DNA from 2 places in the Dactylosporangium sp. NPDC049140 genome. Region 1 is predicted to be linked to the other one. Evidence: predicted binding sites of a transcription regulator. Region 1 holds the regulator's gene; the other holds the start of a gene.

What was found. The regulator HrcA, encoded in region 1, represses chaperone genes, less so after heat shock. The targets are predictions, from matches to a motif close to GGTTNGCACNCTCNNNNNGAGNGTGCNAACC.
Region 2: groES (co-chaperone GroES) is a predicted target of HrcA. The motif match lies at 10,763-10,793, and genes of this name have one in related genera.

Annotation. Positions count from the first base shown of each region.
Region 1 is NZ_JBEZDS010000021.1:58,944-74,496, reverse strand. It holds gene dnaJ (molecular chaperone DnaJ) at 169-1,293, opposite strand; gene hrcA (heat-inducible transcriptional repressor HrcA) at 1,320-2,342, opposite strand; gene AB0B76_RS29980 (DUF4870 domain-containing protein) at 2,527-3,117, shown strand; gene hemW (radical SAM family heme chaperone HemW) at 3,138-4,334, opposite strand; gene AB0B76_RS29970 (enoyl-CoA hydratase-related protein) at 4,352-5,128, shown strand; gene AB0B76_RS29965 (hypothetical protein) at 5,186-6,079, shown strand; gene AB0B76_RS29960 (phytanoyl-CoA dioxygenase family protein) at 6,226-7,146, shown strand; gene AB0B76_RS29955 (GlsB/YeaQ/YmgE family stress response membrane protein) at 7,219-7,497, opposite strand; gene AB0B76_RS29950 (NUDIX domain-containing protein) at 7,568-8,083, opposite strand; gene lepA (translation elongation factor 4) at 8,080-9,957, opposite strand; gene AB0B76_RS29940 (YbjN domain-containing protein) at 10,334-10,888, opposite strand; gene AB0B76_RS29935 (hypothetical protein) at 11,058-11,681, opposite strand; gene AB0B76_RS29930 (thioesterase family protein) at 11,669-12,070, opposite strand; gene ettA (energy-dependent translational throttle protein EttA) at 12,076-13,755, opposite strand; gene AB0B76_RS29920 (hypothetical protein) at 13,839-14,252, opposite strand; gene AB0B76_RS29915 (trehalose-6-phosphate synthase) at 14,525-15,553, shown strand, end outside.
Region 2 is NZ_JBEZDS010000007.1:117,576-133,128, forward strand. It holds gene AB0B76_RS14210 (nitrate- and nitrite sensing domain-containing protein) at 1-446, shown strand, start outside; gene AB0B76_RS14215 (roadblock/LC7 domain-containing protein) at 449-862, shown strand; gene AB0B76_RS14220 (GuaB3 family IMP dehydrogenase-related protein) at 915-2,033, opposite strand; gene guaB (IMP dehydrogenase) at 2,071-3,561, opposite strand; gene AB0B76_RS14230 (DUF5319 domain-containing protein) at 3,693-4,085, shown strand; gene AB0B76_RS14235 (LuxR C-terminal-related transcriptional regulator) at 4,154-4,912, opposite strand; partial or broken gene AB0B76_RS14240 (WhiB family transcriptional regulator) at 5,093-5,431, shown strand; gene AB0B76_RS14245 (molybdopterin-dependent oxidoreductase) at 5,612-7,120, opposite strand; gene groL (chaperonin GroEL) at 8,639-10,276, opposite strand; gene groES (co-chaperone GroES) at 10,372-10,686, opposite strand; gene AB0B76_RS14260 (SAM-dependent methyltransferase) at 10,879-12,084, shown strand; gene AB0B76_RS14265 (hypothetical protein) at 12,044-12,790, opposite strand; gene ybaK (Cys-tRNA(Pro) deacylase) at 12,808-13,287, shown strand; gene AB0B76_RS14275 (DUF1707 domain-containing protein) at 13,292-13,591, shown strand; gene AB0B76_RS14280 (ABC transporter ATP-binding protein) at 13,620-15,350, opposite strand; gene AB0B76_RS14285 (ABC transporter ATP-binding protein) at 15,352-15,553, opposite strand, start outside.

The DNA of each region.
Region 1 (15,553 bases):
CCGCCTCCGCTCCGCTCCGGCAGCGCGAGCCAAAACCGTGCCCCCTGGTGAGCGGCCTCTCCGCTCCGCTCCGAACCGCTCACGCCGGCACCTCCGCTTCGCTCCGGCGCCACCGCGAGCCAAAACTGAGCCTCTGGTGAGCGGCCTCTCCGCTCCGCTCCGAACCGCTCACGCGTGCCCGTTGAAGGCGTCGCGCATGCGCGAGAAGAAGCCGCCCTGCTTCGACAGCTCCGCGACCTCCTCGCCCCGGGTGCGGGCGAACTCGCGCAGCAGCTTCTCCTGCTCGGGCTCCAGGCGCGTCGGCGTGCGCACGTCCAGGTGGACGTAGAGGTCGCCGCGGCCGGCGCCGCGCAGGTGGGGCACGCCCTTGCCGCGGATGCGCAGGGTGGACGTCGGCTGGGTGCCGGCCTTCACCTCGACCGTCTCCTCGCCGTCGAGGGTCTTGATGGTCAGGCGGGTGCCGAGCGCGGCCGCGGTCATCGGCACGGTGACGCGGCAGTGCAGGTCGTCGTCCTTGCGGGAGTACACGTCGTGCGGGCGCTCGTGGATCTCGACGTAGAGGTCTCCGGGCGGGCCGCCGCCGGGGCCGACCTCGCCCTGCTGGGCCAGGCGGATGCGCATGCCGTCCTCGACGCCCGAGGGGATCTTGACGGTCAGCGAGCGGCGGGTGCGGACCCGGCCGTCGCCGCCGCAGGTCCCGCACGGGTGCGGGATCACGGTGCCGAAGCCCTGGCAGGCCGAGCACGGGCGGGCCGAGACGACCTGGCCGAGGAAGGTGCGCTGGACCGACTGGACCTCGCCGCGGCCCTGGCAGATCTCGCAGGTCTGCGGGTGGGTGCCCGGCGCGGTGCCGGCGCCCTGGCAGGTGGTGCAGACCACGGCGGTGTCGACCTGGATCGGGGCCTCGACGCCGAACGCGGTCTCGTGCAGGTCGAGGTCGAGGCGCAGGATCGCGTCGGCGCCCGGGCGCACGCGCGGGCGGGGGCCGCGGGCCGACTGGGTGCCGAAGAAGGCGTCCATGATGTCCTGGAAGCCGACGAACGCGCCGCCGGCGGGGCCGCCCCCGCCGCCGCTGGGCGCGAGGGGGTCACCGCCCAGGTCGACCATCTCCCGCTTGCGCGGGTCGGACAGGACCTCGTACGCGGCGTTGATCTCCTTGAACTTCTCCTGCGCCGCCGGGTCGGGATTCACGTCCGGGTGGAACTCGCGGGCCAACCGACGGTAGGCCCGCTTGATCTCATCGGCCGTGGAGTCCCGCTTGACGCCGAGAATCCCGTAATAGTCCTTCGCCACTGAGTCCTATGCCCCTGAGATAGATGTCAACTCTGTGCCAGCAGGTCGCCGACGTAGCGTGCCACGGCGCGCACGGTCGCGATGTTTCCGGGGTAGTCCATGCGGGTCGGGCCGAGCACGCCCATCCCGCCCACGACCATGGTGCCCGGTCCGTAGCCGGTGGCCACGATCGAGGCGGTGCGCAGGTCCTCGATCTCGTTCTCGTCGCCGATGCGCACCCGGGTCATGCTGGGCTCGACCTCGCCGAAGAGCTTGAGCAGGATGACCTCCTCCTCGAGCGCCTCGAGGATCGGCCGCAGCGAGCCCTGGAAGTCCAGCAGGCCGCCGCGCGCCAGGTTGGCGGTGCCGGCGAGCGCAATGCGCTCCTCGGACCGCTCGACCAGGGTCTCCAGCAGCACGGTGGACAGGGCCGTCATCGGCGGCCGCAGCGCCGGTGCCGTCTCCTCGACGAGAGCCACCACGAGCGGCGGCGTGTCGGCCAGCCGCCTGCCGACGAGCTTCTCGTTGATCAGGCGCCGCAGCTCGGTGACGTCGTCGGCCAGGATCGGCCCGGGCAGGTCGACCAGGCGCTGCTCGACCCGGCCGGTCTCGGCGATCATGACGACCATGATCCGCGTGGTCGAGATCGGCACCAGCTCGAAGTGCCGCACGCTGGCCCGCGACAGGCTCGGGTACTGCACCACGGCCACCTGCCGGGTGAGCTGCGCGAGCAGCCGCACCGTGCGGTGGACCACGTCGTCGAGGTCGACCGCCCCGATCAGGAACCGCTCGATGGCCCGGCGCTCGGCCTGGCTCAGCGGCTTGACCCGGGAGAGCTTGTCGACGAAGAGCCGGTAGCCGGCGTCGGTGGGCACCCGGCCCGCGCTGGTGTGCGGCTGCCGGATGTACCCCTCCTCCTCCAGCACGGCCATGTCGTTACGGACCGTCGCCGGGGACACCCGCAGGTTGTGCCGCTCGACGAGCGACTTGCTCCCGACCGGTTCCTGGGTGGCGACGTAGTCCTCGACGATGGCGCGAAGCACTTCGAGCTTCCGCTCGTCAAGGCCCATGACACCTCCTCCAGGACTGGCACTCCCAACTGGTGAGTGCCAGTCTACGTCAGTCGCGCAGGGGCACGCGATGATCGTTTGGCGCACGATAGACGCCAACGGCGCTGGACTGGGCAAAAGTTGTCCAAAAGAAGTCATGACGTGTCGCTGGCGCCACTTGATCGATGCACCTACCGTGACCCCCATGAGTGAACCACCTCGTCCGCCGGGGGATTACGGCCCGCCCTCGGACCCCAATTCCGGGTACCCCCCGCCGTCGAGCGGTGGCGGGGCCTACGGCACCCCGCCCACGTCGGGTGCCGGGTACGAGCAGCCCGGGTACCAGCAGCCGGGATATCAGCAGCAGCAGCCCGGGTACCAGCAGCCCGGCGCGTACCAGCAGCCCGGGTACCAGCAGCCCGGGTACCAGCAGCCCGGCGCCTACGGGCAGCCCGGTGCGCCGGTCGGCTACGCCAACAGTGACGAGAAGACGTGGGCCCAGATCGCCCACTTCGGCGGCCTGGTCGGCTTCATCGGCCCGCTCATCGCGCTCCTCGCGAAGGGCAACGAGTCGCCGACCGTCAAGGCGCACGCGACCGAGGCGCTGAACTTCCACATCACGTGGGGCATCGCCATCCTCGTCTCGGCGATCATCGCGGTCTGCTCGTTCGGCATCCTGTTCTTCCTGCCGCTGCTCGTGTGGATCGTGCCGGTGGTCTTCGCGATCATCGGCGGCATGAAGGCCACGAACGGGGAGCTGTACCGCTACCCGATGAGCATTCGCATGATCAAGTAACACCCCGGGAGGGCGCGGGCTCACGTCAGGGCCCGCGCCACCCCGTCGGCGAGCAGCCGCCCCCGCAGCGTGAGCACCGCGCGGCCGGCCGCGAACGCCGACGGGTCCAGCTGCCCGTCGGCCAGGCAGTCGCGCGCGCCCGCGAGCCCGGCCGCGTCGAGCACCGACAGCGGCAGGCCGTCCGCGAGCCGGATGCGCAGCAACACGTCCTCCAGATGCCGTTCATCCGGCGTCAGTACCTCACGAGCCTGCCCCGGCGAAGCGGAGTCCGCGAGCCGCGCGGCGTAGGCGTGCGGGTGCTTCACGTTCCACCAGCGCACCCCGCCGACGTGGCTGTGCGCGCCCGGGCCGAACCCCCACCAGTCCCCGCCGCGCCAATACAGCTCGTTGTGCCGGCACGGCGAGTCGCGCGACCAGTTCGACACCTCGTACCAGCCGAAGCCCGCCGCATGCAGCGCCTCGTCGGCGGCGATGTACCGGTCGGCGGCCACGTCGTCGTCGGGGTACGGCAGCTCGCCCCGGCGCATCCGGGCGGCCATGCGGGTGCCGTCCTCCACGATGAGCGCGTACGCGCTGACGTGGTCCACCCCCGCGTCGACCACGGTGCGCAGGGACGCCGCGAAGTCCTCGGGCCGCTCCCCCGGCGTGCCGTAGATCAGGTCGAGGTTGACCCGCTCGAACCCGGCTGCGCGCGCCTCGGCCGCGGCCAGGGCCGGCCGGCCGGGCGTGTGCCGGCGGTCCAGCACGGCCAGCACGTGCGGGGCGGCGGACTGCATGCCGAGGGAGATGCGGTTGAAGCCGGCCGCGCGCAGCTCGCGCAGCCCGGCCGCGTCGACGGACTCGGGGTTGGCCTCGGTGGTCACCTCGGCGCCGGCGGCCAGGCCCCAGGTGCGGTCGATGCCCGCCAGGATGCGCCCGAGCTCGGCCGGGGGCAGCAGCGTCGGGGTGCCGCCGCCGAAGAAGACGGTGTCCACGCGCGGCGGCCGGACCACCTTCGCGGCCAGGGCCAGCTCGTCGAGCACCTGCTCGGCGTAGCCGGCGCTGAGCACGCCCTCGCTCGCGGTGTACGTGTTGAAGTCGCAGTATCCGCACCGCGTGGCACAGAAGGGCACGTGGACGTACACCCCGAAGCCCGCGCGACCGGCTCCGTCGGCGACGCCGGCGGGCAGGCTCCCGTCGCGGGGCATCGGCTCGCCTTCTGGCAGTGATCCGGGCATCCCACTAGTGTGCCCGCATGTCTCTGGTGCTCTCGGAAACCGTGCGGGGCGTGGCGACGCTCACCCTGGACAGCCCGCCCAACCGCAACGCGCTGTCCACGGCCCTGATCGAGGAGCTGCTCGCCGCGCTGGCCGCGGCCGACGCCGACGACGCGGTCCGCGCGATCGTGCTGACCCACACCGGGCCGGTCTTCTCCTCGGGTGCCGACCTGAAGGAGACGGCCGCCGCGTTCGGCTCCGGCCGCCCGCCGGTGAGCCGGCTCGGCGAGGTGCTGGCCGCGATCTGGGAGAGCCGCAAGCCGGTCGTGGCCCGGGTGGCGGGGCCGGCCCGGGCAGGCGGCCTGGGGCTGGTCGCCGCGGCCGACATCGCGGTGTGCGCGAGCACGGCCACGTTCGCGTTCTCCGAGGTGCGCCTCGGCGTGATCCCGGCGGTGATCTCCGCCACAGTCCTGCCGCGGCTGGACCGGCGGGCCGCGGCCGAGCTGTTCCTGACCGGCGCGACGTTCGACGGCACCCGGGCCGAGCGCATCGGGCTGGTGAGCGCCGCCGTGGCTCCCGAACAGCTCGACGCGGCCGTCGAGGGCTACGTGCGCGACCTGGTGCGGGGCGCCCCGCGGGCCTTGGCCGGCGCGAAGGAGCTGCTGCGCCGGCCGCGGTCCGATACGTTCGGTGACGAGGTCCGCGCGATGACCGAGCTGTCGGTGTCGTACTTCGGTTCCCCCGAAGGAGTCGAGGGAATCCTCGCATTCCGCGAGAAAAGAGACCCGAACTGGGTACCGGACGGCGCCGCCTGACCGCGCACGGTGGCCCGTGGCACGTACGCTGTTCGACCTGATGTGTAGGAGGTGACGATGCGTGCAGGACGACTGCTGACGGTGGCGGTCCTGGCGGCCGTGGCCGTGGCGCTGTGCGCGTACGTCGTCATCAACCGCATCGGCGAGAACCTCCCGCTGACCATCGCCACCGGCCGCGCCTGCGTGGTGAGCGCGGGCAACGCGGCCGCCGGGGCCACCGCGGGCGCCGCGGAGGTCGAGCTCGACGCCGAGCAGCTGGCCAACGCGGCCACCATCACCGCCGTCGGGCTGACCCGCAAGGTCCCGTCCCGCGCCCTCGTCGTCGCGCTGGCCACCGCCTGGCAGGAGTCGAAGCTGGAGAACCTGACCGGCGGCGACCGCGACTCGATCGGGCTGTTCCAGCAGCGGCCGAGCCAGGGCTGGGGCACGCCGGAGCAGATCGCCGACCCCCGCTTCGCCGCCGGCGCCTTCTTCACCGCCCTGCTCAAGATCAAGGGCTGGGACAAGATGCGGGTCACCGACGCGGCCCAGCAGGTGCAGCGCAGCGCCCACCCGGACGCCTACGAGAAGTGGGCCGACGAGTCCGAGATCATGGTCAAGGCGCTCAGCGGCGAGGTGCCCGGCGCGGTCGCGTGCTCGGTCACCGAGGAGTCCAGCCACGGCCCCGAGGCGGCCCGCTCCCTCGGTGCCAGCCTGAAGCTGGACTGGGGCAGCGTGAAGACCGCCGACGTGAACGACATCGTCGGGGTGGCGCTGAAGGTCGGCGAGGCGAAGACCGGCTGGCAGTACGCGCACTGGCTGGTCGCCCACGCCCAGGAGCGCGGCGTGAAGCGGGTCGTCTATGGCGACATGCAGTGGACGGCCTCCGGCGGCGCCTGGGTCCACGTGACGGAGCGTGGCGGCATCGATGCCGGTCCGGGCGGGGAGCGGGTCGTCGCCGAGGTCTACTGAAGACCTTGACGTTGCGCGCGAGCAGCGGGTTGTCGCCCGTTCGGACATTGTCCGGTGGCCAACTCCCGAGTCGGCCCCGCATGCACCTCGCGTTACCATCGGTCGTTCGAGACATCGCGAGCGCACGACGAAGGTAAGGGGAGGACATGACGTCCGCTGCACCCGACTACGGCGACCTCACCGGCTACGAGCCGATCGGCGAGGCTGACCGCAAGGAGTTCCTCGAAAACGGCTTCCTGCTGGTCCGCAACGTCCTCAAGGAGGACCACCGGGCCGAGCTCGAGGCCGCGATGGACCGGGTCTACGGGGAGGAGAAGGCGGCCGGCTCCAAGAGCATGAAGAAGGACGGCACGCTGCACCTGCTGGGCTTCCTCAACCGCGACGAGCTCTTCGGGCACCTGCTGACCCAGCCGACCATCTTCCCTTACATGTGGGGCCTGGCCGGGTGGAACATCTACACGCACCACAACCACCTCGACGTGACCCCGCCGACCTCCGAGGAGGAGCCGCCCTCGTGGGGCTGGCACCAGGACGGGTACCGCCAGAACTCCGACCCGGAGACCATGGACCCGAACCTCCCGCGGCCCATGTTCTCGCTGAAGGTCGCCTACGTGATCTCCGACCTCTCGGAGACCGGCCGGGGCGCCACGAAGGTCATCCCGGGCAGCCACCTCTGGAACTCGCTGCCCCGCCCGGCCGACACCACGGTGCACAACCCCGACCCCGAGGGCACCGTCGAGATCACCGCGAACCCCGGTGACTGCTTCATCTTCGACCGCCGCCTCTGGCACTCGCGGTCGCCCAACTACTCCGACGTCACCCGCAAGATGCTGTTCGTCGGGTACACCTACCGCTGGATCCGCATCCTCGACGACATGCCGATCGACTTCGACGGCGAGTGGTGGAAGAACCGCACCCCGGTGCAGCGGCAGCTGCTCGGTGAGGCGAGTCACACCGCGAACTACTGGGGCATCAACTGGAACGGTTACATCGACGAGGAGATTCCGCTCCGCAAGGAGCTGAAGACCCGCGGCCTGCTCGACCGTTCGATTCCCTGGCTCCGGTAAAATCGGCGCACGTAAACGCGAATGGCCCCCGGTCGAAACCGGGGGCCATTCGCGTTTTGCAGATCTTGAAACTTACAGGGCGCGGCGGCCACGGCCGGCGAACCCGGCCACCAGGGCCACGCCGATGGCGGCGACGACGACCTGGCACAGCAGCTCGCCCCAGTCGACACCCGGGGTGTCGGTGGAGATGCCGATGGCGTTGGCGATCAGGGTGCCCAGGAAGGCGGCGATGATGCCGACCACGATGGTCAGCCAGATCGGCATGTTCTGGCGGCCGGGGACGACCAGTCGCCCGAGCACACCGACGATGAGACCGACGATCAGCGCGGTAATGATTCCGGTGACAGTCACTGGTCTTCCTCCTTGAAAAAGCTCAACCAGGGGGCGTTGCTTTGCGGTTGAACTTGTATTGCCCGACGCCTCAGCGACCCAAACGCGACCTGCTTCGAAGTACGACCGGATTGCGCAAAACCGCGTCCATCGTCGGAAACGCCATCTCGGGCGGGTCGGCCAGCGACAACCACGTGTACTCGCTGCCCTCGGCCGGATCGAGGTCGATCTCGCCGGCGGTGATGGTGGCCAGCCAGAAGCAGTCCAGCACCGGCAGCCGCTCGCCCTGGAAGTCGTACGAGCCGATGAACATGCCGGCGAACTCGCCGAGCTCGACGGTCACGCCGAGCTCCTCCCGGGCCTCGCGCACGGCCGCGTCGGCGGGGTGTTCGAAGGCGTCGCAGAAGCCGCCGGGCAGGTCCCAGAAGCCCGCGCGCGGCTCCCGGACCCGCCAGATGGCCAGGAACGTCCCGTCGCGCACGATGATGGCGGTGCCGGTCGGGCGCGGGTTGAGGTAGCTCTCGTAGCCGCAGGCGGCACACCTGGCGGGCAGCGCACCGGTGGACGCGCCGCAGCGGGGGCAGTGCCGGCCCGCCGGGCCCGTCACTTCTTGGTCTTGTCGCCGCTCGGCGCGTCGGAGGTCGACAGGGCCGCGATGAACGCCTCCTGCGGCACCTCGACCCGGCCCACCATCTTCATGCGCTTCTTGCCTTCCTTCTGCTTCTCCAGCAGCTTGCGCTTGCGGCTGATGTCACCGCCGTAGCACTTGGCGAGCACGTCCTTACGGATGGCGCGGATCGTCTCGCGGGCGATGATCCGGCTGCCGATGGCGGCCTGGATCGGCACCTCGAACTGCTGGCGCGGAATGAGCTTCTGCAGCTTGCCGGCGATGGTGACGCCGTAGTTGTACGCCTTGTCCTTGTGCACGATCGAGCTGAAGGCGTCGACCGGCTCGCCGTGCAGCAGGATGTCGACCTTCACCAGGTCGGAGGCCTGTTCGCCGGAGGGCTCGTAGTCGAGGCTCGCGTAGCCCTTGGTCCGGCTCTTCAGCTGGTCGAAGAAGTCGTAGATGATCTCGCCCAGCGGCAGCGTGTACCGCAGCTCGACGCGGTCGGCGGACAGGTAGTCCATGCCGAGCAGCGTGCCGCGCCGGCCCTGGCACAGCTCCATGACCGCGCCGACGAAGTCGTTCGGGGTCAGCACCGTGGCCCGGACGGTCGGCTCGAAGATCTCGCCGGTCTTGCCGTCGGGGAACTCGCTGGGGTTGGTGACCGCGACCTCGGTGCCGTCCGTGGTGATCACGCGGTACACCACGTTGGGCGCCGTGGAGATCAGGTCGAGGTTGAACTCGCGCTCCAGCCGCTCCTGGATGATCTCCAGGTGCAGGAGGCCGAGGAAGCCGCAGCGGAAGCCGAAGCCGAGCGCGAGGCTCGTCTCGGGCTCGTACACCAGCGCGGCGTCGTTGAGCTTGAGCTTGTCGAGGGCGTCGCGCAGCAGCGGGTAGTCCGAGCCGTCGATCGGGTACAGGCCCGAGTACACCATCGGCTTGGGGTCCTTGTAGCCCCCCAGCGCCTCCGTGGCGGGCCGCGCGTTGATGGTGACCGTGTCGCCCACCCGCGACTGGCGCACGTCCTTCACGCCGGTGATGAGGTACCCCACCTCGCCCGCCCCGAGCCCGGTGCTCTTGATCGGCTCGGGCGAGATGACGCCGATCTCCAGCAGCTCGTGCACGGCGCCGGTGGACATCATGCGGATGCGGTCGCGGGCCTCGATCCGCCCGTCGACGACCCGGACGTAGGTGACCACGCCGCGGTACACGTCGTAGACCGAGTCGAAGATCATCGCCCGGGCCGGGCCCGGGGTGTCGCCGACCGGGGCCGGCAGCTGCCGCACGATCTCGTCGAGCAGGTGCGCGACGCCGACGCCGGTCTTGCCCGAGACCCGCAGGCAGTCGTCCGGCTCGCAGCCGATCAGGTGGGCCAGCTCCTCCGCGTACTTCTCCGGCTGCGCGGCCGGCAGGTCGATCTTGTTGAGCACGGGGATGATCTGCATGTCGTTCTCGAGCGCGAGGTACAGGTTGGCCAGTGTCTGCGCCTCGATGCCCTGGGCGGCGTCGACGAGCAGGACGGCGCCCTCGCACGCGGCCAGGCTGCGCGAGACCTCGTAGGTGAAGTCCACGTGGCCCGGCGTGTCGATCATGTTGAGGACGAACTCGTCGCCGGCCTGGCCGCCCTCGCGGACCCGCCAGGGCATGCGCACGGCCTGGCTCTTGATCGTGATGCCGCGCTCGCGCTCGATGTCCATGCGGTCGAGGTACTGCGCCCGCATCTGCCGGACGTCGACCACCTCGGTGAGCTGCAGCATCCGGTCGGCCAGGGTCGACTTGCCGTGGTCGATGTGGGCGATGATGCAGAAGTTGCGAATCCGGTCCGGCACGGTGGCGCCGGGGCGGTTCACGCCGGGGTCGATCGTCGGTGGCACAGGCTTCCGTTCTCCATCGGGCTGGGATCAGTTACATCGTCCCACGCCCGCCGCGAATCCGGCTCATGGCCGTGCCTCGCGGGGGATCTCCCCGACCGGCTCTTCCGGGAATCCCGGGCGTTCCCCGCATAAACCGGGCACCATTGGGTACCTGACCCAGGTCGGAACGCCACCGAGAGGCCCATGAGAGCCGGTCGAGAGGACATCGAGAGGCCTGCATCGAATACTGGACCGCGGTCCCCCGGGTCACGTCCGGAACGGGGGTCGGCGAGACAGGTCGCGCGCCCGGCCTCGCCGACCGGACGCCAGTGGGACCGCTGAAGGCACGCTCCGGAGCGAGGCCCCCGAGGGTCGTCAAGTCAAGAAGAGCTGGGCGTCAGAGCAGTGCGCCCTCGTCGTGGAGCCAGTCGACGAAGCCCAGGGCCACCACGGCCGCGCAGTCGACGAGCTCGGCGACGAGCGCATCGTGCGCGCCCGACAGCAGCGGCACCTGCATCTCGGCGTAGATGGGCAGCTGGCCGCGGTCCGTGGCGTCACCGACATAGGCCTTGTAGAAGCGCCGCGTGTGGTTCCACTCGTTGATCACCCGGTAGGCGCGATCGACCCAGTCCGGCGGGACCGTCCCATGCGGCCGGGCCCGGATGACCAGGATCTCGTCCGACGGCCCCTCCAGCGCGAAGAGCACCGCGTGGCGCTCCCACAGCGCGAGCAGGCTGCCGTCGCCGTCGGTCAGGTATCGGATGTCGAGCTGCTCGAGGGCCTCCGCGACCCGTGGCAGTGTCACGGGCGCTATCCCGCCCGCGAGTTCCTCCTGCGGCTTCTCGCACACTCCGTCGATCGTCGGGGTCACATCTTTCCGCGGCAGCTGAGCGACGTTCGAGTCGGTCTTCGACCCGCTCGCCTGCTCCGCCCGCCATGGCCACCTTGGCATCGTCCCGGCTCCCTGCTCCCCCGTGCGCCTCCACCCGCATGTGCGGTCCGTCGCCAACCGGATTCGCTCGGCGGTGGACCCGAAAGAGGACGGTACCCGTTCGGTCGAGTTTCAGCAGCCCCCAATTTCACCCTCGTACCACCCGTTCGGGTGAGGGTCTTATAGCCGTCTATCCGATGAGCAGTGATCCGCCACCGCGATGCCAGGCAGAGCCATATGCGCAGGCCAGGGCCGTCCATGGACCCGAAATCCGAACATCGACGAAGTCTTGCGGACCCGGTCCGACGAAACCCATCCGGATGACTGCCTGGACGAGACGCTGCGTGACGGGTATACGCCGGCCGGCGTCGGTGGTGACCACGATGGGTTCATGATCGAGCAGGGTGTCGCGCAGCATCCGGGAGCCGACCGGGCGGCCGCCGACCCCCTCGGCGGCGGCGGTGCGCAGGGTCTCGGCGGCGGCCGCGCCGACCCGGTGGACGTCGGGCGCCGGGATGCGCTCGACGGCCTCGCCGGGCACCGTGGGCAGCGACCATCGCCAATCCGTGTCCCGCGATGCGGGAAGCTCGCCATCGACGGACGTCAGTAGATCACCGGCCGCGACGGTCCGGTCCGAGGCGACGGTCGCCGGCAGCGCCCGGCACACCAGCACCCCCCAGGGCAGCCGGGACCAGAGCACGAGAACGCCCTGGCCGGCGGGCCGCAACCGGGCCATCGCCCCGGGGTCCAGGCGGACCACCCGGGAGAGGAAGGCGACGGCGTCGGCGCGCCCGGAACCCGTTATCCAAGCCATGGTGAGAGGAACTCGCGCTCGATGTCGCGGACCCGGCGGGGACGCCCGGCCTCGAGGTCGTAGGGCACGCAGACGGTCCGCGCCCGGGACGCGAGATCGTCGCCGTCGAAGAGCTCGTAGGCCACCGTCAGCCGGGAGACCCGGATCTCCTCGATCCACAGCTCGATGCGCACCGGGTCGCCGTAGTCGATCGGCCGGAGATAGTCGATCTCATGACGTGAGATGACGATCCCGTTCTCGAACGACTCCAGGCCGGCCGCCCGGGCAGCGGTGAACATCAGCGCAACGCGCGCCTCCTCGTACAGGGTGAGGAAGCGCGCGTTGTTGACGTGCCCGTACGCGTCCAGGTCGGACCAGCGCAGGGCGCAGTGATAGATGAAGCGTCCCACTACTGTCAGTCGCGGGTCAGCTTGCGGTACGTGACACTGTGCGGCCGGGTGGCCTCGGGGCCGAGCCGGTCAACTTTGTTCTTCTCGTACGACTCGAAGTTGCCCTCGAACCAGAACCATCTGGCCGGATCCTTGTCGTCGCCTTCCCAGGCCAGGATGTGGGTGGCGACCCGGTCCAGGAACATCCGGTCGTGGGAGATGACCACGGCGCAGCCCGGGAACTCCAGCAGCGCGTTCTCCAGCGAGGAGAGCGTCTCGACGTCGAGGTCGTTGGTCGGCTCGTCGAGCAGCACCACGTTGCCGCCGATCTTGAGCGTCAGCGCGAGGTTGAGCCGGTTGCGCTCGCCGCCGGAGAGCACCTTGGTCTGCTTCTGCTGGTCGGGGCCCTTGAAGCCGAAGGCGGCCACGTAGGCCCGCGAGGGCATCTCGACCTTGCCGACCATCAGGTGGTCCAGGCCGTCGGAGACGACCTCCCACACCGTCTTGTCGCCATCGAGGCCGGAGCGGTTCTGGTCGACGTAGGACAGCTTGACCGTCTCGCCGACCCGCACCTGACCGGCGTCGGGCTTCTCCAGCCCGACGATGGTCTTGAACAGCGTCGTCTTGCCGACGCCGTTGGGGCCGATGATGCCGACGATGCCGTTGCGGGGCAGCGAGAACGACAGCCCGTCGATCAGCACGCCGCGCTCGTCGAAGCCCTTGACCAGGCTCTGGGCCTCGATCACCAGGTTGCCCAGGCGCGGGCCCGGCGGGATCTGGATCTCCTCGAAGTCGAGCTTGCGGGTCTTCTCGGCCTCGTTGGCCATCTCCTCGTAGCGCTCGAGGCGGGCCTTGGACTTCGTCTGGCGGGCCTTGGCGTTGGAGCGGACCCACTCGAGCTCCTCGGTGAGGCGCTTCTGCAGTTTCTGGTCCTTGCGGCCCGCGACCGCCAGCCGCTGGGCCTTCTTCTCCAGGTAGGTCGAGTAGTTGCCCTGGTAGCCGTGCACCTGGCCGCGGTCGACCTCGGCGATCCACTCGGCGACGTGGTCGAGGAAGTACCGGTCGTGGGTGACGGCCAGCACGGCGCCGGCGTACTTCTGCAGGTGCTGCTCCAGCCAGTTGACGCTCTCGGCGTCGAGGTGGTTGGTGGGCTCGTCGAGCAGCAGCAGGTCGGGCGCCTCGAGCAGCAGCCGGCACAGCGCGACGCGGCGGCGCTCGCCACCGGAGAGCTGCGTCACATCGGCGTCGGGGGCCGGGCAGCGCAGGGCGTCCATGGCCAGCTGGAGCTTGGAGTCGATGTCCCACGCGTCGGCGTGGTCGAGCTCCTCCTGCAGGCGGCCCATCTCGTCCATGAGCTCTTCGGTGTAGTCGGTCGCCATGAGCTCGGCGACCTCGTTGAACCGCGCGAGCTTGGCCTTGGTCTCGGCGACGGCCTCCTCGATGTTGCCCAGGACCGTCTTGCTCTCGTTGAGCGGGGGCTCCTGCAGCAGCATGCCGACGGTGTACCCGGGCATGAGCCGCGCCTCGCCGTTGCTGGGCTTGTCCAGCCCGGCCATGATCTTGAGCAGGCTCGACTTGCCGGCCCCGTTCGGGCCGACCACACCGATTTTGGCGCCAGGCAGGAACGACAGCGTGACGTTGTCGAGCACGACCTTGTCGCCGTGCGCCTTGCGCGCCTTCTCGAGCACGTAGATGTACTGAGCCACGGTGCGCCCCTACCTCCGGTAGCTTTCGTGTGCGGAATCGGCTCAATCTTTCCAGGCCCGCGCCGAAGCGCCCAACCCGGCCCTCACGCGGGCGGATATGCCTGGATCGCGGGGTACGTCTTCGACCCGATGGTCAGGCCCCGCGGCGTGACGGTGTAGGTCGTGTCGTCGTTGGTGACCGAGTACGAGCGGTTCTTCGTGTCCGCGCGCACATTCGGCCGCAGCAGGCCGTTGCGGCCCTCCTCCGGGATCTCGCCGCCGACCTCGGCGTACCAGTCCTGGACCCGGTCGTGGCCCTGGTACCACAGCCCGGACCCGTCGCGCTCCTGGCAGATCCAGGCCTCTTTGTTGGTGGAGCTGCGCACGTACTGCACCAGCTGCATCGGCACCGCGGCGCCGGGGTCCTGCTTGCGCGCGCCGTCGCTGATGAACTGCGGGCAGTTCGCCGGCCGGCTGATCGTGCTCGGCTTCGCCGTCGCCCCGCCCGAGGACACCACCAACGGATCGTCACCGGTCGTTGACTTATTCTCATCTATGTCGCGTAAACCCAGGACGTATCCGAAGAGCGCTCCGACGACAGTGAGGATGAGCAACGAGAGACCGACGACGGTGACGGTTCGGCTCGACTCCGGGGCGGGCTCGGTCCCGATTCGCGACATGCACAGCAGGATCGCACCTGTGAGCCAGCACTCCGCATGCTGCCAGGTCGCTCCCGCGATCAGTAGGCTGAAAGTACGAGGGTGGATCACCCAGGGGGAGGACTCGACACGTGGCTGGAGACAGTGCATTCGTAGTGGTCGCCAACCGATTGCCCGTCGACAAGGTGGTGGGCCCGGACGGGGAGGTCAGCTACCGCAGGAGCCCGGGCGGTCTGGTGACGGCGCTCGAGCCGGTCCTCCAGCAGCGCAACGGGACCTGGGTGGGCTGGCCCGGCGGGGCCGGGGACGCCGACGCCAAGGAGGAGACGTTCGAGGCCGGCGGGGTCCACCAGCACACCGTGCCGCTGAGCGCCGGCGAGATCGAGCGCTACTACGAGGGCTTCTCCAACTCCAGCCTCTGGCCGCTCTACCACGACGCCGTGGAGACGCCGATCTTCAAACGGCGTTGGTGGGAGTCGTACCGCCTGGTCAACGAGCGGTTCGCGAAAGCGGTCGCCGACGATGCCGCGCCCGGCGCGACGGTGTGGGTGCAGGACTACCAGCTGCAGCTCGTGCCGGCCCTGCTGCGCGAGTCCCGGCCCGATCTCAAGATCGGATTTTTTCTGCACATTCCATTTCCCCCGGTCGAATTGTTCATGCAACTACCGCGTCGCGCCGACATTCTCAAGGGTCTGCTCGGTGCCGATTTGGTCGGTTTTCAACGTCCACTCGGCGCACAGAACTTCGTCCAACTGGCCCGACATCTGCTGGGCACCCGCGTGCGCCGCGGCATCGTGGAGTGGGAGGGGCGCACGGTGCGCGCCGAGGCCTTCCCGATCTCGATCGACGTCGAGGAGATGCGCCGTCTCGCCGCCTCCCCGGAGGTGCAGGCCAGGGCGGCCGCGATCCGCACCGAGCTCGGCGAGCCCCGCACGATCATCCTCGGCGTGGACCGGCTCGACTACACCAAGGGCATCGAAAGAAGGCTCAAGGCATTCAGGGAACTGCTGTCGGATGGACGACTCACGGCGCCCGAGACGGTGATGGTACAAGTGGCTACGCCGAGCCGGGAGCGGGTGGAGCACTACCAGACGCTCCGGGTGAACGTTGAGCGTGAGGTCGGGCGGATCAATGGCGAGTACGGACGTGTGGGCCAACCG
Region 2 (15,553 bases), on a different contig from region 1:
TACCGGCCTCGGCGACACCGGCGTCCACACCGCCCAACGGCGGGCCGGTCAAGCGGGGCCCGGGCCGGGCCGAGGACATCATCGCCGGCGCGTCCCGGCCCAACGGGGCGCCGGCCCCGAAGGGCACGCGCTGGTGGTCGCGCGGCGGGGGCGGCGAGGCCCCGCGGCCGGCGCCGGTGATCCCGGCCCAGCGGCAGCCGGTGACCGCCGGCACGAGCAGCGCCGGCCTGCCGATCCGGGTACCACAGGCGCAGCTGCCGGGCGACCCGAACCAGCCGGTTCCGGCGCCGGAAGACACCCAGCAGGTGACGATGCCGCACACCGAGCCGGACCCGGCGTCCGTGGGCAGCATGCTCACCCGGTTCTACAGTGGCGTGCATCGGGCCGCGAACGAGGACGAGGTGCCCACGGTGCCGATCAACGAACATCGAGGGAGCACGGCGTGACCCTGAGCCAACAAGCACGGGACCTGAGCTGGCTGATCAACGCGTTCACCGAGCGGGTACCCGGCATCGCCCATGCTGTGGTGGTCTCCTCCGACGGCCTGCTCGTGGCCGTCTCGGACCATCTGCCCCGTGACAGCGCCGATCAGCTCGCCGCGGTCACGTCGGGCCTGGTGAGCGTCACCAGCGGCGCCGCGCGGATCTTCGACGGCGACGAGGTCAAGCAGACCGTGGTGGAGATGGGCCAGGGCTTCTTCCTGGTCATGTCGATCCGCGACGGCTCGATCCTGGCCACGCTGGCCGGCCGCGACGCCGACATCGGCGTGGTCGGCTACGAGATGGCCCGCCTGGCCAAGCAGGCGGGCGAGATGCTGACCCCGGCGCTGCGGGCGGAGCTCCAGCAGGCGCTGCCCCGCTGATCCCGGGAACGACGCCGGGTGCTCAGGCTCAGCCCGAGCACCCGGCGGTGGCTCACTTGTCCAGGATCAGGCCGACCTTCTGGAACTCCTTGAGGTCGCGGTACCCGCACTTCGCCATCGCCCGCCTGAGCCCGCCGAAGAGGTTCAGCGCGCCGTCGGGGTCCTCGGACGGGCCGTAGAGCACCTTCTCCAGGCTGCCCAGCGTCTGCTCGGCCGACCCGAACGAGCCGCGCGGCAGCTTCGGGTGGCTCGAGACCGAGTGCCACCAGGCGCCGCCGGCCGGGGCCGAGTCGCTGCGCGAGAGCGGCTCGCCGACCATCACGGCGTCGGCGCCGCAGCCCAGGGCCTTGGCGATGTCGCCCGAGGTCTGGATGTTGCCGTCGGCGATGATGTGCACGTATCGCCCGCCGGTCTCGTCCAGGTAGTCGCGGCGCGCGTCGGCGGCGTCGGCGATCGCGGTCGCCATCGGCACCCGGATGCCGAGCACGCGGTCGGTGGTCGACCACTCGTCGGCGCCGATGCCCACGATGACGCCGGCGGCGCCGGTGCGCATCAGGTGCAGGGCGGTCTGGTAGTTGGTGCAGCCGCCGACGATGACCGGCAGGTCGAGGTCGGCGATGAACTCCTTGAGGTTCAGCGGCTCGTCGGTGGTCGAGACGTGCTCGGCCGAGACCAGCGTGCCCTGGATCACCAGGATGTCCACGCCGGCGTCGAGGATCACCGGGGCGAGCGCCAGGGTGTGCTGCGGCGACACGCGCACCGCGACCGTGATGCCGCCGTCGCGCATCTCCTTGACCCGCTCGCCGATCAGCTCGGGCTTGATCGGCTCGGCGTAGACCTCCTGGAGGCGCTGCGTGGCGGGGGCCTCGTCGTCGAGTCCGGCCAGCTCCTCGAGGATCTTGGTCGGGTCGGCGTACCGCGTCCAGAGCCCCTCCACGTTCAGCACGCCGAGGCCGCCGAGCCGCCCGAGCGCGACCGCGGAGGCCGGGCTCATGGTGGCGTCGGAGGGGTGGGCGACGCAGGGGATCTTGAACGGGTACGCGTCGAGCTGCCAGTTCGTGGAAACGTCGTCCACGTCGCGGGTGCGGCGCGTCGGGACGATCGCGATGTCGTCCAGGTGGTAGCCCCGCCGGGCGCTCTTGCTCAGCCCGATCTCGACCACATCACGCATTGTCAGCTCCTGTTGAATTCGGGGGGTGCTCAGCGCTCTAGCGCGAGTGGTAGTTCGGCGCTTCGACGGTCATCTGGATGTCGTGCGGGTGGCTCTCCTTGAGCCCGGCCGCGGTGATCCGGATGAGCCGGCCGCGCTCGTGCATGTCGGGGATCGTGGCCGCGCCGACGTAGCCCATCCCGGAGCGCAGGCCGCCGACGAGCTGCTGGGCCACCGCGGAGAGGAGGCCGCGGTAGGCGACCTGACCCTCGATGCCCTCGGGGACCAGCTTGTCGTCGGAGTTCACGTCGTCCTGGAAGTAGCGGTCCTTGGAGAAGGAGCGCGCCTGGCCACGGGACTGCATCGCGCCGAGGGAGCCCATGCCGCGGTACGTCTTGAACTGCTTGCCGTTGATGAAGATCAGGTCGCCGGGGCTCTCCTCGCAGCCGGCCAGGAGACTGCCCAGCATCACGGTGTCGGCGCCGGCGACAATGCCCTTGGCGATATCGCCCGAGTACTGCATGCCGCCGTCGGCGATGACCGGTACACCCAAGGGACGACAGGCCCGGGAAGCCTCCATGATCGCGGTGATCTGCGGCACACCGACGCCCGCGACCACGCGCGTGGTGCAGATCGAGCCGGGCCCGACCCCGATCTTGACCGCGTCCGCGCCCGCCTCGGCCAGCGCCTTGGCCCCCTCGTAGGTGGCCACGTTGCCGCCGACCACGTCGACCGTGGACTCCTTCTTCAGCCGCGCCACCATCTCGATCACCTGCCGGTTGTGACCGTGCGCGGTGTCGACCATGACGATGTCCAGGCCGGCGTCGATGAGCGTGCGGGCCCGCTTGTACGAGTCCTCGCCGACGCCCACCGCGGCGGCCACGCGCAGGCGGCCGGCCTCGTCCTTGGTCGCGTGCGGGAACTTCTCGCTCTTGGAGAAGTCCTTCACGGTGATCAGGCCGCGCAGCTTGCCGGAGCCGTCGACGATCGGCAGCTTCTCGACCTTGTGCTTGCGCAGCAGGGCCAGGGCCTCGTCCTTGCTCACCCCGACCCGCGCGGTGATCAGCGGCGCGACGGTCATGATCTCGCGGACCCGGATGTTCGGGTCGGACACGAAGCGCATGTCGCGGTTGGTCACGATGCCGACGAGCTGGCCGTCTGCGTCCGTGACCGGCACGCCGGAGATGCGGTAGCGGCCGCACAGCGCGTCGACCTCGCCCAGGGTGTCGTCGGGCGAGCACGTCACCGGGTTGGTGACCATGCCGGCCTCGGAGCGCTTCACCTGGTCGACCTGCAGCGCCTGGTCCTCGATCGACAGGTTGCGGTGCAGGGTGCCGATGCCACCCTGCCGCGCCATGGCGATCGCCATCCGGGCCTCGGTCACGGTGTCCATCGCCGAGGACACCAGCGGTATCCGGAGAGTGATGTTCCGGGTGACCCGGCTGGAGGTGTCGACGCCACTGGGCACCACGTCCGATTCGCCCGGTAGCAGCAGCACGTCGTCAAAGGTCAGGCCCAAAGGCAGCACGTCAGGTCGCGAGAAATCCATGAAGCGCATCCCAGCTCTCGGTCGTCCGGCGGGTGCGTCTCATCGTACTTCCGCCCCGGCGGTGCACCCGTCCGCCATGGCAGAGCCGTGCCCGGCCCCACACCAGGGCCGAATGGGGATACCGTTGAGGCGTGCACGAAGAGCCCATCGACCCGTTCGCCGGCGACCCGGCCGATCCCTCGGCCGAGCTCGACGACAGCGGGAACGAAGACCCGTTGACCGCCGCCGAGCGCCAGGACGTTCTCGAGGACCTCGCGGACCTCGAGATCTACCAGGCGCTGCTCACGGCGATCGGCGTCCGCGGGCTCGTCATCGAGTGTGAGGACTGCCACGAACCGCATTATTTCGACTGGGATCTGCTGCGGGGCAACCTGAAACACCTGCTCACGTCGGGGCGCCCACGCGTGCACGAGCCCGCCTTCGACCCCGACCCGGACCATTACGTCACGTGGGAGTACGCGCGGGGTTACGCTGACGGGGTTCACGACGCACTGGCGAGTGCAACCGACGACGGCGACGGGTAGCAGGCCTCGTTTAGGTTCACCGCGCGGCGGGTACCGCTCCGGCATGCCCCGGATGGCCCGCAGCGCCGCTAGCTCACAAGCCCGGCACGGAACGCCGCCGCTACGGCGTGTGCCCGGTCGCGTGCGCCGAGCTTCCGGAACAGCCGGCGAGCGTGCGTCTTGACCGTGTCCTCGGAGACGAACAGCTCCCGCCCGATCTCGGCGTTGCTCTTGCCGTCCGCCATGCCGCGGAGCACCTGCAGCTCACGCTCGGTCAGCTCCACGCGCCGGCGCGGGGGCTCGCCGGGCACGTCGCCGCGCTGCTGCGGTACGCCGGCCCCGGCCACCCGGGCCCCCGGCATCCCGACCGCGGTCCGCGCCGCTGCGGGCAGCCCGCGCCCGGCCTGCAGCATCCCGCCCGCCGCCTGGCTCGGCGCCCCCATGCGCGCCTGGAGCACCGGGTCGCCGTTGCTGCGGCCCACCTGGCTCAGCACCAGCAGCACCGCCTTCGCGAGCGTCGTGACCGGATCGGCCGTGTCGACGCGGATGACCGCCCGCGCACCGGCCGCGATCGCGGCCGCGGCCGCCCGGGGCTCCTCCGTGCCGAAGAACACCACGGTCGCGGCCGGCGCCACGGCCAGCACGCGGCGGGAGAACTCCGCGCTGTCGGGCCGGGCTAGCGACGGGTCCGCCAGCACCAGGTCGGCCGGCTGCTCAGACAGACGCGCCAGGGCCTCGACCATCGTGACGGCGGTCCGCACCGCGTGTGCCACTCCCAGTCTGGCCGCGGCCGCGGCAACCGTCTGTGCCGCAACCTGTGTTCGCACACACACCAAAATCGTACGCACCGTCGTACTCCTCTCTCTCAAAGAGAGAAACACGAAATGGCGAGATCTAGACGTGGTTTTGCCGCGATTGGCCTACGAGAAATTGACCGACGACATGCCGTTACCTGTGGCGGTCTCGCGCGTTGTACCGGAAATGGGCCGCGCGCGAATTCCAGGCCGCACGCCTGGAAGGAGGAGCGAATGACGAATGTGACTCGCCTGCCCGGTCCGATCGCGGACATTTGGGACTGGCAGCGGCTCGGCCTGTGCCGCGGACGGGACAGCGCCCAGTTCTTCCACCCCGACGGTGAGCGCGGCGCGTCGCGCGGTCGCCGGGAGACCGCCGCCAAGAACGTCTGCCGGGTGTGCCCGGTCCGCGCGGAGTGCGCCGCGCAGGCCCTGGCCACGCGGGAGCCCTACGGCGTGTGGGGCGGCTTCACCGAGGGCGAGCGGCTCCGGCTGCTGGCGCTGGGCTGGGAGGACGCCGCGGACCGGCGCCACACCCGGGTCGACGTCACGCGCCTGGAGGCGAAGCTGGGCCTGCGCCCGACCCCGCCGATGCCGGCCCCGAACGCGGGCGCCCAGCAGCCGCTGCGCGTCGCGCCGGGCCGCCCGGGCCCGACGCACCCGGCGCCGGGCGTGCCGTCGCAGCGGCGGCCGCAGCTGTCGGCCGGCAACTCCCGGTCGCGCACCGCGGCCCGCTAGGACCGCTTGACGTCTCTACTTGACGTCGATATTGATCGAGTGCCGCCCCGTGGCGCCGTCGGGATCCGGCGGCGCCACGGCGTCGGTCTGGGTCTGGCCGCCGTTGTCGGTGGCGCGCACGGTGATGCGGTGCCGCCCCGGCGTGGCCGCCCACTTCAGGGTCCATTGGCGCCAGGTGTCGATCGACGGCACCGGCAGCAGCGTCGCCGTCTGCCAGGCCCCGTCGTCAATTCGGATTTCGACCTTGGAAACGCCCCGGTGCTGCGCCCAGGCCACGCCCGCAATCATGATCTCGCCGGCCCGGGGATTGCTCCCGTCCCGCGGCGTATCGATTCTTGACTCGGTCTTGATCGGTCCTTGAGCGGACCATCCACGCTTGATCCAATAGGCGTCGAAATCGGCGAACGAGGTCAGCTCGAGTTCGACGAGCCATTTCGTGGCGGAGACGTATCCGTACAATCCCGGCACCACCATTCGCACCGGAAATCCGTGCTCGACGGGCAGCGGCTCGCCGTTCATGGCGATGGCGAGCATGGCGTCGCGGCCGTCGCGCAGCACGGCGGTCGGGGTGCCCGCGGTGAACCCGTCGATCGAGCGGCTGACGACCTGGTCGGCCCCGGCCTTGGGCCGCGCCTCGGCGAGCAGGTCGTCCACGCGCACGCCCTGCCACTTCGCGTTGCTGATGAGGCCGCCGCCGACCTCGTTGGAGACGCAGGCGAGCGTGACGTACCGCTCGATCATCGGCCGTTTCAGCAGCTCGGCCCAGCTGATCGTGATCTCCTTCTCGACCCGGCCGAAGATGCGCAGCTTCCAGTCCTCGGTCGTGAGCTGCGGCACGACGAGCGAGGTGTCAATCTGGTAGAAGTCCTTGTTGGGCGTGACGAACGGGGCCAGATCCGGCAGGTTGGCGTCGGCCTCGGGCGGCAGCGGGGCGACCGTGTTCGGCGGCACGCTGGGCAGGTCGATCGCGGCCCGGTCGGCCTCGACGTTGCGGCGGGTGGACCACCAGCGCCCGGCGAAGCCCACGACGGCGGCGCCGAGAATGGTGTACCCGGCCGCGCGCAGGAACCACCGCCGCTCCTCGGGCGTGGCGTTGTCGCCGGCCTCGTGGGTCAGCAGCCAGTGCAGCACCCCGGCGCCGGCGGCCGCCCCCAGCAGCGTGGGGACGAACGCATACCAGGGCGCGTTGTGCCGGCTGAGCGCGGCGGCGATCCCGACAACCCCGAAAAGCGCGATTCCGGTGTACCCCCAGATGCGCCGCCGGGTCGCCAGCACCCCGATACCCGCGGCGATGGCCGCGAGCACGACGAGCGTGCCGATACTGAGCGCAAGCTTGTCGTACGTATAGAACACGTCGACGGCGAAGTCCTTGACGGACGCCGGAACGCTGTCGATGACGACACCACCGACGCTGAGCAGGGGCGACGTGGACGCCCCGGTCAGGATCGCGACCGCTTCGGCAACACCGAGCGCGACCCCCGCGGCGGCGAGCCCGGCGAGCGCCCCGAACTTACGAGTCTGCACGCCTACAGCATGCTGCGATCATCCACACGTCACCAAGCGGCGTAATGGGTCCCTAACCTTTTCTGGGTTCGGACTTTTCTCCTGGAAGGTGATAAATCGGATTAGTCCGAGCGCTCCGCGCCACGACTTGTCGCACGGCAACTGGCGACGGAGGTCGGGTCGGCCGAGCGCCCGACTTAGCGCACAGCAACCGCCGACGGAGGCCGGGTCCGGCGGAACGCCCGACCTGTCGCACGGCAACCGCCGTCGGAGGCCGGGTTGGCCGAGCGCCCGACTTAGCGGACGGCGGCCACCAACGGACGCCGGCCCGGCAAAGCGCCCGACTTATCGCACCACAGCCGCCGACGGAGGCCGGGTTGAACGGACATCGGTCGGCGCTCAACACGCCGGAGTGAGCTGGTTTGCACGCAACGAGCACCGCGGACACCTCGCGCATGCAAACGGACTTGCGCCGCACGACATCGCGCACCCACGAACACTTCGCGCACGCAAACGAGCCTGGACGCACAACCCCGCGAACACCTCACGCACTTCACACACTCAGACGAACGCGGGCGCACACCTCGTACACCTCACGCTCACTCCCAGAAGCGCGCACGCACAACCCCGCGCACCCCACCCGCACTCCCAGACGTCCACACGCACAACTCCGTGCACCCCACACGCCCACACGCACAACCCGGTGCACCCCACACGCCCAACCCGGTGCACCCCACACGCACTCCCAGACGCACAACCCGGTGCACCCCACACGCACTCCCAGACGCACAAACGCGCAATCGGGTGCACGTCATGCGCATCCTGCATGCGTTGGGCGCTCGACACCTGCAGCTCGCACACATGAACGAGCACCGGGCGGAGCGCTCTTCGCCGGAAATGTGCATCCCCCGCGCGCAAACGAACCATGGGTGGAGATTTTCGAACCCGATATGTGCACCCCGACGCGCGTCAATGAACCTCACGCGGGAGGGCCTCTGCGCTCGAGATGTGCAGTCCTGGGGCACGAACGAGCGCTGGACGGACAGGGGCGTGGCTATTCGCGCGCCCTTGCGTGCACGAATGAACCCCGAGCCGCGGCCTCCGAGTTCGACACGCGCACTCCTCGCGCACGAACGAGCGCCGGACCGGAAGAGACCTCAGCAAACGTGCACGAATGAACCCGAGCCGGCCCCCGCCTCCGGGTTCGACACGCGCACTCCTCGCGCACGGAACGAGCGCCGGACGGACAGGGCCGTGGCTATTCGCGCGCCCTTGCGTGCACGAATGAACCCCGAGCCGCCGGCCTCCGAGTTCGACACGCGCACTCCTCGCGCACGAACGAGCGCCGGACCGGAAGAGACCTCAGCAAACGTGCACGAATGAACCCCGAGCCGCGTCCGAGTTCTGCACGCGCGCTCCTCGCGTACGAACGAGCGCCGGACGGAAGAGGCCTCAGTAAACGTGCACGCGCCGCAGACACGGACGAGCCCCGAGCGAATAGACCGCTCGGGGCTCGTTGTGCGTATCGCGGGGAACCGGTCAGAAGCCCGGGCCGTGCGAGTGGCCGTGGCCGTGACCGTGGCCGCCGGACGCCGGCTCGGACGCCTCCGGCTTCTCGACGATCAGGCTCTCCGTGGTGAGCAGCAGGCCGGCGATCGACGCGGCGTTGGCGACCGCGCTGTGCGTCACCTTCACCGGGTCGACGATGCCGGACTTCACGAGGTCGACGTACTCGCCCGTGGCCGCGTCCAGGCCGTGGCCGTAGTCGAGGGACTGGACCTTGCCGACCACGACGTAGCCGTCGAAGCCCGCGTTCTGCGCGATCCAGCGCAGCGGCTCCACGAGGGCCTTGCGCACGATCGACACGCCGACCTTCTCGTCGCCGGTCAGGCCGAGGTCGCCGTCGAGGGCCGAGGTCGCCTGGGCGAGGGCCGCGCCGCCGCCGGGGACGATGCCCTCCTGCACCGCGGCCTTGGTCGCCGAGATGGCGTCCTCGATGCGGTGCTTGCGCTCCTTCATCTCGACCTCGGTCGCGGCGCCCGCCTTGATGACCGCGACGCCGCCGGAGAGCTTGGCGATGCGCTCGTTCAGCTTCTCCTTGTCCCAGTCGCTGTCCGAGGCCTCGACCTCCTTGCGCAGCTGCTCGACGCGCGAAGCGACCTCGGACTGCTCGCCGCCGCCGTCCACGATGGTGGTCAGGTCCTTCGTGACCACTACGCGGCGGGCGGTGCCGAGCTGCTCCAGGCCGGTGCCCTCGAGCTTGTAGCCGAGCTCCGGCGCGACCAGCTCCGAGCCGGTGAGGATGGAGATGTCCTGCAGCATCGCCTTGCGGCGGTCGCCGAAGCCGGGGGCCTTGACCGCGACGACCCGGAAGGTCTTGCGGATGGCGTTCACCACGAGGGTCGACAGAGCCTGGCCCTCGACGTCCTCGGCGATGATCAGCAGCGGCTTGCTGTTCTGGACGATCTTCTCCAGCAGCGGCAGGAGCTCCTCGATGGCGGAGATCTTCTGCGTGGTGATGAGGACGTAGGCGTCCTCGAGGACCGCCTCCTGCGCCTCGCCGTCGGTGACGAAGTGCGGGGAGATGAAGCCCTTGTCGAACTGCATGCCCTCGGTGACGTCGAGCTCGGTGGTGAGGATCGAGCCCTCCTCCACCGTGATGACGCCGTCGCGGCCGACGCGCTCCATGGCCGAGGCGATCAGGTCGCCGATGGCGGCGTCCTGGGCGGAGATGGTGGCGACCTGCGCGATCTCGGTGTGGCTCGCGACCGGCGTGGCCTTGTCCTTCAGCGCCTGGACGACCGCGGCGGCGGCCTGGTCGATGCCACGCTTCACGCCGGCCGGGTTGGCGCCGGCGGCGACGTTGCGCAGGCCCTCGCGCACGAGCGCCTGGGCCAGGACGGTCGCGGTGGTGGTGCCGTCGCCCGCCACGTCGTTGGTCTTGGTGGCGACCTCCTTGACCAGCTGCGCGCCAAGGTTCTCGTACGGGTTGGAGAGCTCGATCTCCTTGGCGATCGTCACGCCGTCGTTGGTGATGGTCGGGGCGCCGAACTTCTTGTCCAGGACGACGTTGCGCCCGCGGGGGCCGAGCGTGACCTTGACCGTGTCGGCCAGGCGGTTGACGCCGTGCTCCAGAAGGTGGCGCGCCTCGTCGGAGAAACTCAGGATCTTCGCCATGCTTGGTGGATTCCCTTCAAAGCGACACCGCCCCGGCTGCCTCGCGCCTTGCGCACGGGTCCGGGGCGGTGGCCACTGCTTCTAGTGAAGAACGGTCACTTCTCGATGACGGCGAGGACGTCGCGGGCCGAGAGCACGAGGTACTCCGAGCCGGCGTACTTGACCTCGGTGCCGCCGTACTTCGAGTAGATGACGGTGTCGCCGACCTTGACGTCGATCGGAACCCGGTTGCCCTTGTCGTCGATGCGACCCGGGCCCACCGCGATGACGGTGCCCTCCTGGGGCTTCTCCTTCGCGGTGTCCGGAATGACGATGCCCGAGGCGGTGGTCGTCTCAGCCTCGTTGGCCTGGACCAGGATGCGGTCCTCGAGCGGCTTGATCGCAACCTGCGTCGCGGTAGTCACGGGCATACCCTCCTGGGGTATCGAGCTTGCTATCGAGTGCCCGGTGAAGCCGTCGTCGCGGGTGCCGGCCCCGGCCGGGTATGTCTGGCACCCTCGATAGGAGAGTGCTAACTCGGAGGTTATGCCGGTGGCTAGCACTCCGTCAACTAGAGTGCCAGACACGCCACGAATTCACCCTGGATCCCAGCAAAGGACGCCGTGCTGCCCGAGGACGTCGAGGCTCTGACCACCCCGGCCGGCCGGGAGGCGCTCGCCGCCGCGGCCGCGCAGCCCGACGGCGATCCCCTGGCCGCGGCCGAGAAGCTGCGCGCCCAGGGCATCCCGCCCACCCTCGCCGCCGCGGCCCTCACCCAGGTCGAGCTGCGTAGGAAGGCGCGGGCGAAGTTCGGTACCGATGCCGGGCAGATGTTCTTCACCCGGGCCGGGCTGGAGCAGGCGACCCGCTCCGCCGTCGCCCAGCGCCGGGCCGCCCGGCTCGCCGCGGCCGGGGCGACGCGGGTGGCCGACCTGGGCTGCGGCATCGGCGCCGACACGATCGCGTTCGCCCGGGCCGGAATGCGGGTGCTGGCCGTCGACGCGGACCCCGGGACGGCCGCCGTGGCGGCCGCGAACATCCGGGCGCTCGGCCTCGGGGACCTGGCGATGGTCGAGGCCCGCGACGCCACCGGGACGCCCCTGGTCGCCGTCGAGGCGGTGTTCTGCGACCCGGCCCGCCGCACCTCCGGCGGGCGCCGGGTGTTCGACCCGCGCGCGTACTCCCCGCCGTGGGACTTCGTCACCGCCCTGCCCACCCGGGTGCCGAACACGGTGCTCAAGCTGGCGCCCGGCATCGACCACGCGCTGCTGCCGGCCGGGGCCGAGGGCGAGTGGGTGTCGGTGGACGGCGACGTGGTCGAGGCGGCCGTCTGGTGCGGGCCCCTCGCCGAGGTCCCCCGGCGCGCGACGCTCATCAAAGCCGGCCGCACCTTCGAGCTCACGGGCCGCGGCAACGAGCAGGCCCCGGTCGGCCCGCTCGGCGAGTACTTCTACGACCCCGACGGCGCCGTCGTCCGCTCCCACCTGATCAAGGAGCTGGCGGAGAGCATCAGCGGCAATCTGCTGGACGAATCGATCGCCTATGTCACGACAAATGTGGATATAGCCACAGAGTTCGCGAAGAAATACCAGACGATCGCCCGCCTCCCGATCGCCCTCAAGAAGCTCCGCGCGGAGCTGAAGGCAAGAGACATCGGCGCACTGCAGATCCTCAAGCGCGGCTCGGCCCACGACGTGGAAGACCTGCGCCGGCAGCTCAGGCTCGAAGGCTCCCAGAGCGCCGTCCTGGCCCTGACCCGCATCAGCAACGAACCCGCCGCGATCCTGCTCAAACCAGTGGATGCCCCAGCCGCCGCTGCAGGTCGCTGAGCGTGTCCTCGGCGAGCAGCTCGGCCGGGCGCAGCCCGAGCTGGCCCAGGAGCTGCCGCCCGGTGTCCCGGCACATCTCGTAGGTCAGGCGGTCGTTGAGCCAGCGCAGCCACTCCACGATGTCGTTGACGTAGAACGCCACGCTCTGCTCGGAGTTGCGCTGCCGGCGCTCCTCGGCCACCACCAGCAGGGCCGCGGCCAGGCGCCGGCGCGCGAAGTCGTGCCCGGACAGGGCGTCGGCGAACGCGTCGGCCCGGTGCCGGGGCGCGGTCGGCGACACGGTCAGCTTCGGGAACGGCGGCTCGCCCGCGGTCCACACCTGCGCGCTGCGGGGCACGAACTCGGGCTCCAGCACGATTTCGACCCGCGAGGCGTGGCCGGGGTCGTCGACCGCGATGAGCACACGCGGGCTGTGGCTGTTCACCTTCGTGACGTACCGCGAGAGCCCCCCGCCCTCCTCGACGCAGAACTTGGCGTCGGGCAGCTTCAGGAGCCCGTCGAAGACCAGCCGCCCGACCCGGGGCCCGGCCCCCTGCCACAGCCGCACCCGCACCGGCCCGACCTGCGGGCGCGCCGCGATGCGGACGTGGTGCTCGGTCGCGGTCACCGCGCCGTCGCCGTCGAACACCGCCAGGTCGACGCTGTTCGTCGCGCCCAGGAACAGGTGGCCGTGGCCGAGGTACAACTGGACCGAGCCGATCTGCATCTCGCTATTGTGGGCCAGTGGCGAGCAAGGGTACCCCGGCGACCGCACTGCTGACGCGCGCGAAGGTGACGTTCACCCCGCACACCTACGAGGTGGACCCGCGCGCCTCCTCCTACGGCGAGGCGGCCGCGGCGGCCCTCGGCGTCGACCCGGCACGGCTGTTCAAGACCCTGGTGACCACCGTCGACGGGCGGCTGACCGTCGGCGTGGTGCCGGTCTCGGCCTCGCTGGACCTCAAGGCCCTCGCGGCCGCGGTCGGCGGCAAGCGCGCCGCGATGGCCGAGCCCGCCGCGGCCGAGCGCGCCACCGGCTACGTGACCGGCGGGATCTCCCCGGTCGGGCAGCGCTCGCGGCTGCCGATCGTCGTCGACGCGTCGGCGGAGGGCCTGGCCACGATGTACGTCTCCGGCGGCCGCCGCGGCCTGCAGATCGAGCTCGCCCCGGCCGACCTCGTACAGGTCACCGGCGCGACCCTGGCGCCGATCGCGTCGCACTGAAACCATGTCGGTCGTGCGGGCATCGGATGAGGACCGGCAGCGCGTGATCGGGGTCCTGCAGCGGCACACCGAGGCGGGCCGGCTGACGCTTGACGAGTTCTCCGACCGGGTCGGGACCGTCTACGCGGCCAAGACCCTCGACGACCTGCGGGCCGCGATCGTCGACCTGCCGGCGTTGACCCCGGCCAGGCCGGCGCCCGAACCGGTGCACGAGACGTCGCACGACCGCCAGCTGCTCCTCACCTTCGCCCTGGCGATCGCGGCCGTGGTGCTGATCGGCCTGATATACGCGCTGCTCAAGTAGCTCGAGCGCCTTGAGCGACGCGCGAGCCTCAGGTAGCGCGAGCACCGTGCCACGACCGCCACAGGGCGGCGTAGGCACCGCCGGCCGCGACCAGCTCGTCGTGGCTGCCCAGCTCGCTGATCCGGCCGTCCTCGACGACCGCGACCCGGTCCGCGTCGTGCGCGGAGAAGAGGCGGTGCGCGATCGCGATCACGGTCCGCCCCTCCAGCGCCCCGGCCAGCGACCGTTCCAGGTGCCGGGCCGCGCGCGGGTCGATGAGCGAGGTCGCCTCGTCCAGCACCAGCGTGTGCGGGTCGGCCAGGACGAGCCGGGCCAGGGCCAGCTGCTGGGCCTGGGCCGGCGACAGCGACAGCGCCGTGGTGTCGAGCCCCTCCGGCAGCGCGAGCGCCCAGTCCAGCGCGTCGACCGTGGCCAGGGCCGCGCACAGCTCGGCGTCGGTCGCGCCCGCGCGGGCCAGGGTCAGGTTGTCGCGCAGGCTGCCCATGAACACGTGGTGCTCCTGGGTCACGAGCGCGACGTGGCCGCGCAGCTCCTCGAGGGGCATTTCATCCAGCGGTACCGTCCCGAGCTCGATCGACCCCGCGCGCGGGGCGTGCACCCCGGCCAGGAGCCGGCCCAGCGTGGACTTGCCGGCGCCGCTGGGGCCGACCATGGCCAGCCGCTCCCCCGGGCGCACGGCGAGGTCGATGCCGTGCAGGACGTCGCGGCCGTCCACGTAGGAGTACCGGACGTCCTTGGCCACCAGCACCTCGTCCACCGGCTTCGGCCCGCCGGCCGGCACCGGCGGCGCGGCCGCGGCCCGCACCCCGATCAGGCGCGCGAAGGAGGCGAGCCCGAGCTGCAGCTGGTCGACGTAGCTGAGGATGCGGTCGAGCGGGTCGATGATCGACACGAAGTACAGCACCCCGGCGGTGACCTGCCCGACCGTCGCCCAGCCCTCCAGCACGAACCAGCCGCCGGCGACGAGCGTGACCGCGGCCGGCAGGGCGTAGCCGAACTCCGAGAGCGGGAACCAGACGGTGCGCAGCCGCAGCGTGTACATCGCCGCCGCGTAGGTGCCTTCCAGCTGCTCCTGGGTGCGCTCGATGCGCTGCCGCTGCCGGCCGAGGGTCTCCACGGTCCGGGCGCCCTCGACGGTCTCGGCGAGCCCGTCGGCCACGCGGGCCAGGGCCGCGGTCTCGCGCAGGTAGCCGGCGTTGGCGCGGCGGAAGTACCAGCGGGAGGGCCCGTAGAGCAACGGCACCGCGACCAGGGCGGGCAGCAGCAGGATCGGCGCGACGAGCGCGACGGCACCGAAGGTGAGCAGCATCTGCAACCCGCCGACCACGATCGCCGGCAGCGCGGTCTGCACCGAGTCCGATGTCTGCGACACGTCCCGCGAGGCCCGGCTGAGCAGGTCGCCGGTGCCGGCCCGCTCGACGGTGGACAGCGGGATGGCGAGCACCCCGTCCACGAACTCCTCCCGCAGCCGCGCGAGGACCCGCTCGGCCAGCTGCGCGGCCGCGACCCGCGCGTAGCGCACCAGCACCGACTGCGCGATCACGAACCCGGCGATGGCCAGCGCGGTCCGGTCCACGGTCCACGTCGTGGTCCCGGCCGCGACCCGCTCGACCAGCCCGCCGAGCAGCGGCGGGGCGGCGAGCCCGGCCGCGGCCCCGGTCACGTGCAGCGCGAGGACGCCGGCGAGCCGCCCCGGGTAGTCGGTGAACAGGGTGCGCAGATACGTGCGCACCTCGGCCCGCGACGCGATCGGCAGCATGTCAGTCCTCTCCGCGGGTGACGGTCGCGGTGTACGCCGGGCAGGTGTCCAGTAGTTCCCGATGTGACCCGGTGGCCGCGACCCGCCCGTCGGCGCCGACGAACGCGACGGTGTCGGCCCGGTCCAGCAGCAGCGGGCTGGTCGTGCAGACCACTGTCGTGCGCCCGGCCCGGGCGGCCGGCAGCCGTTCGGCGATGCGCGCC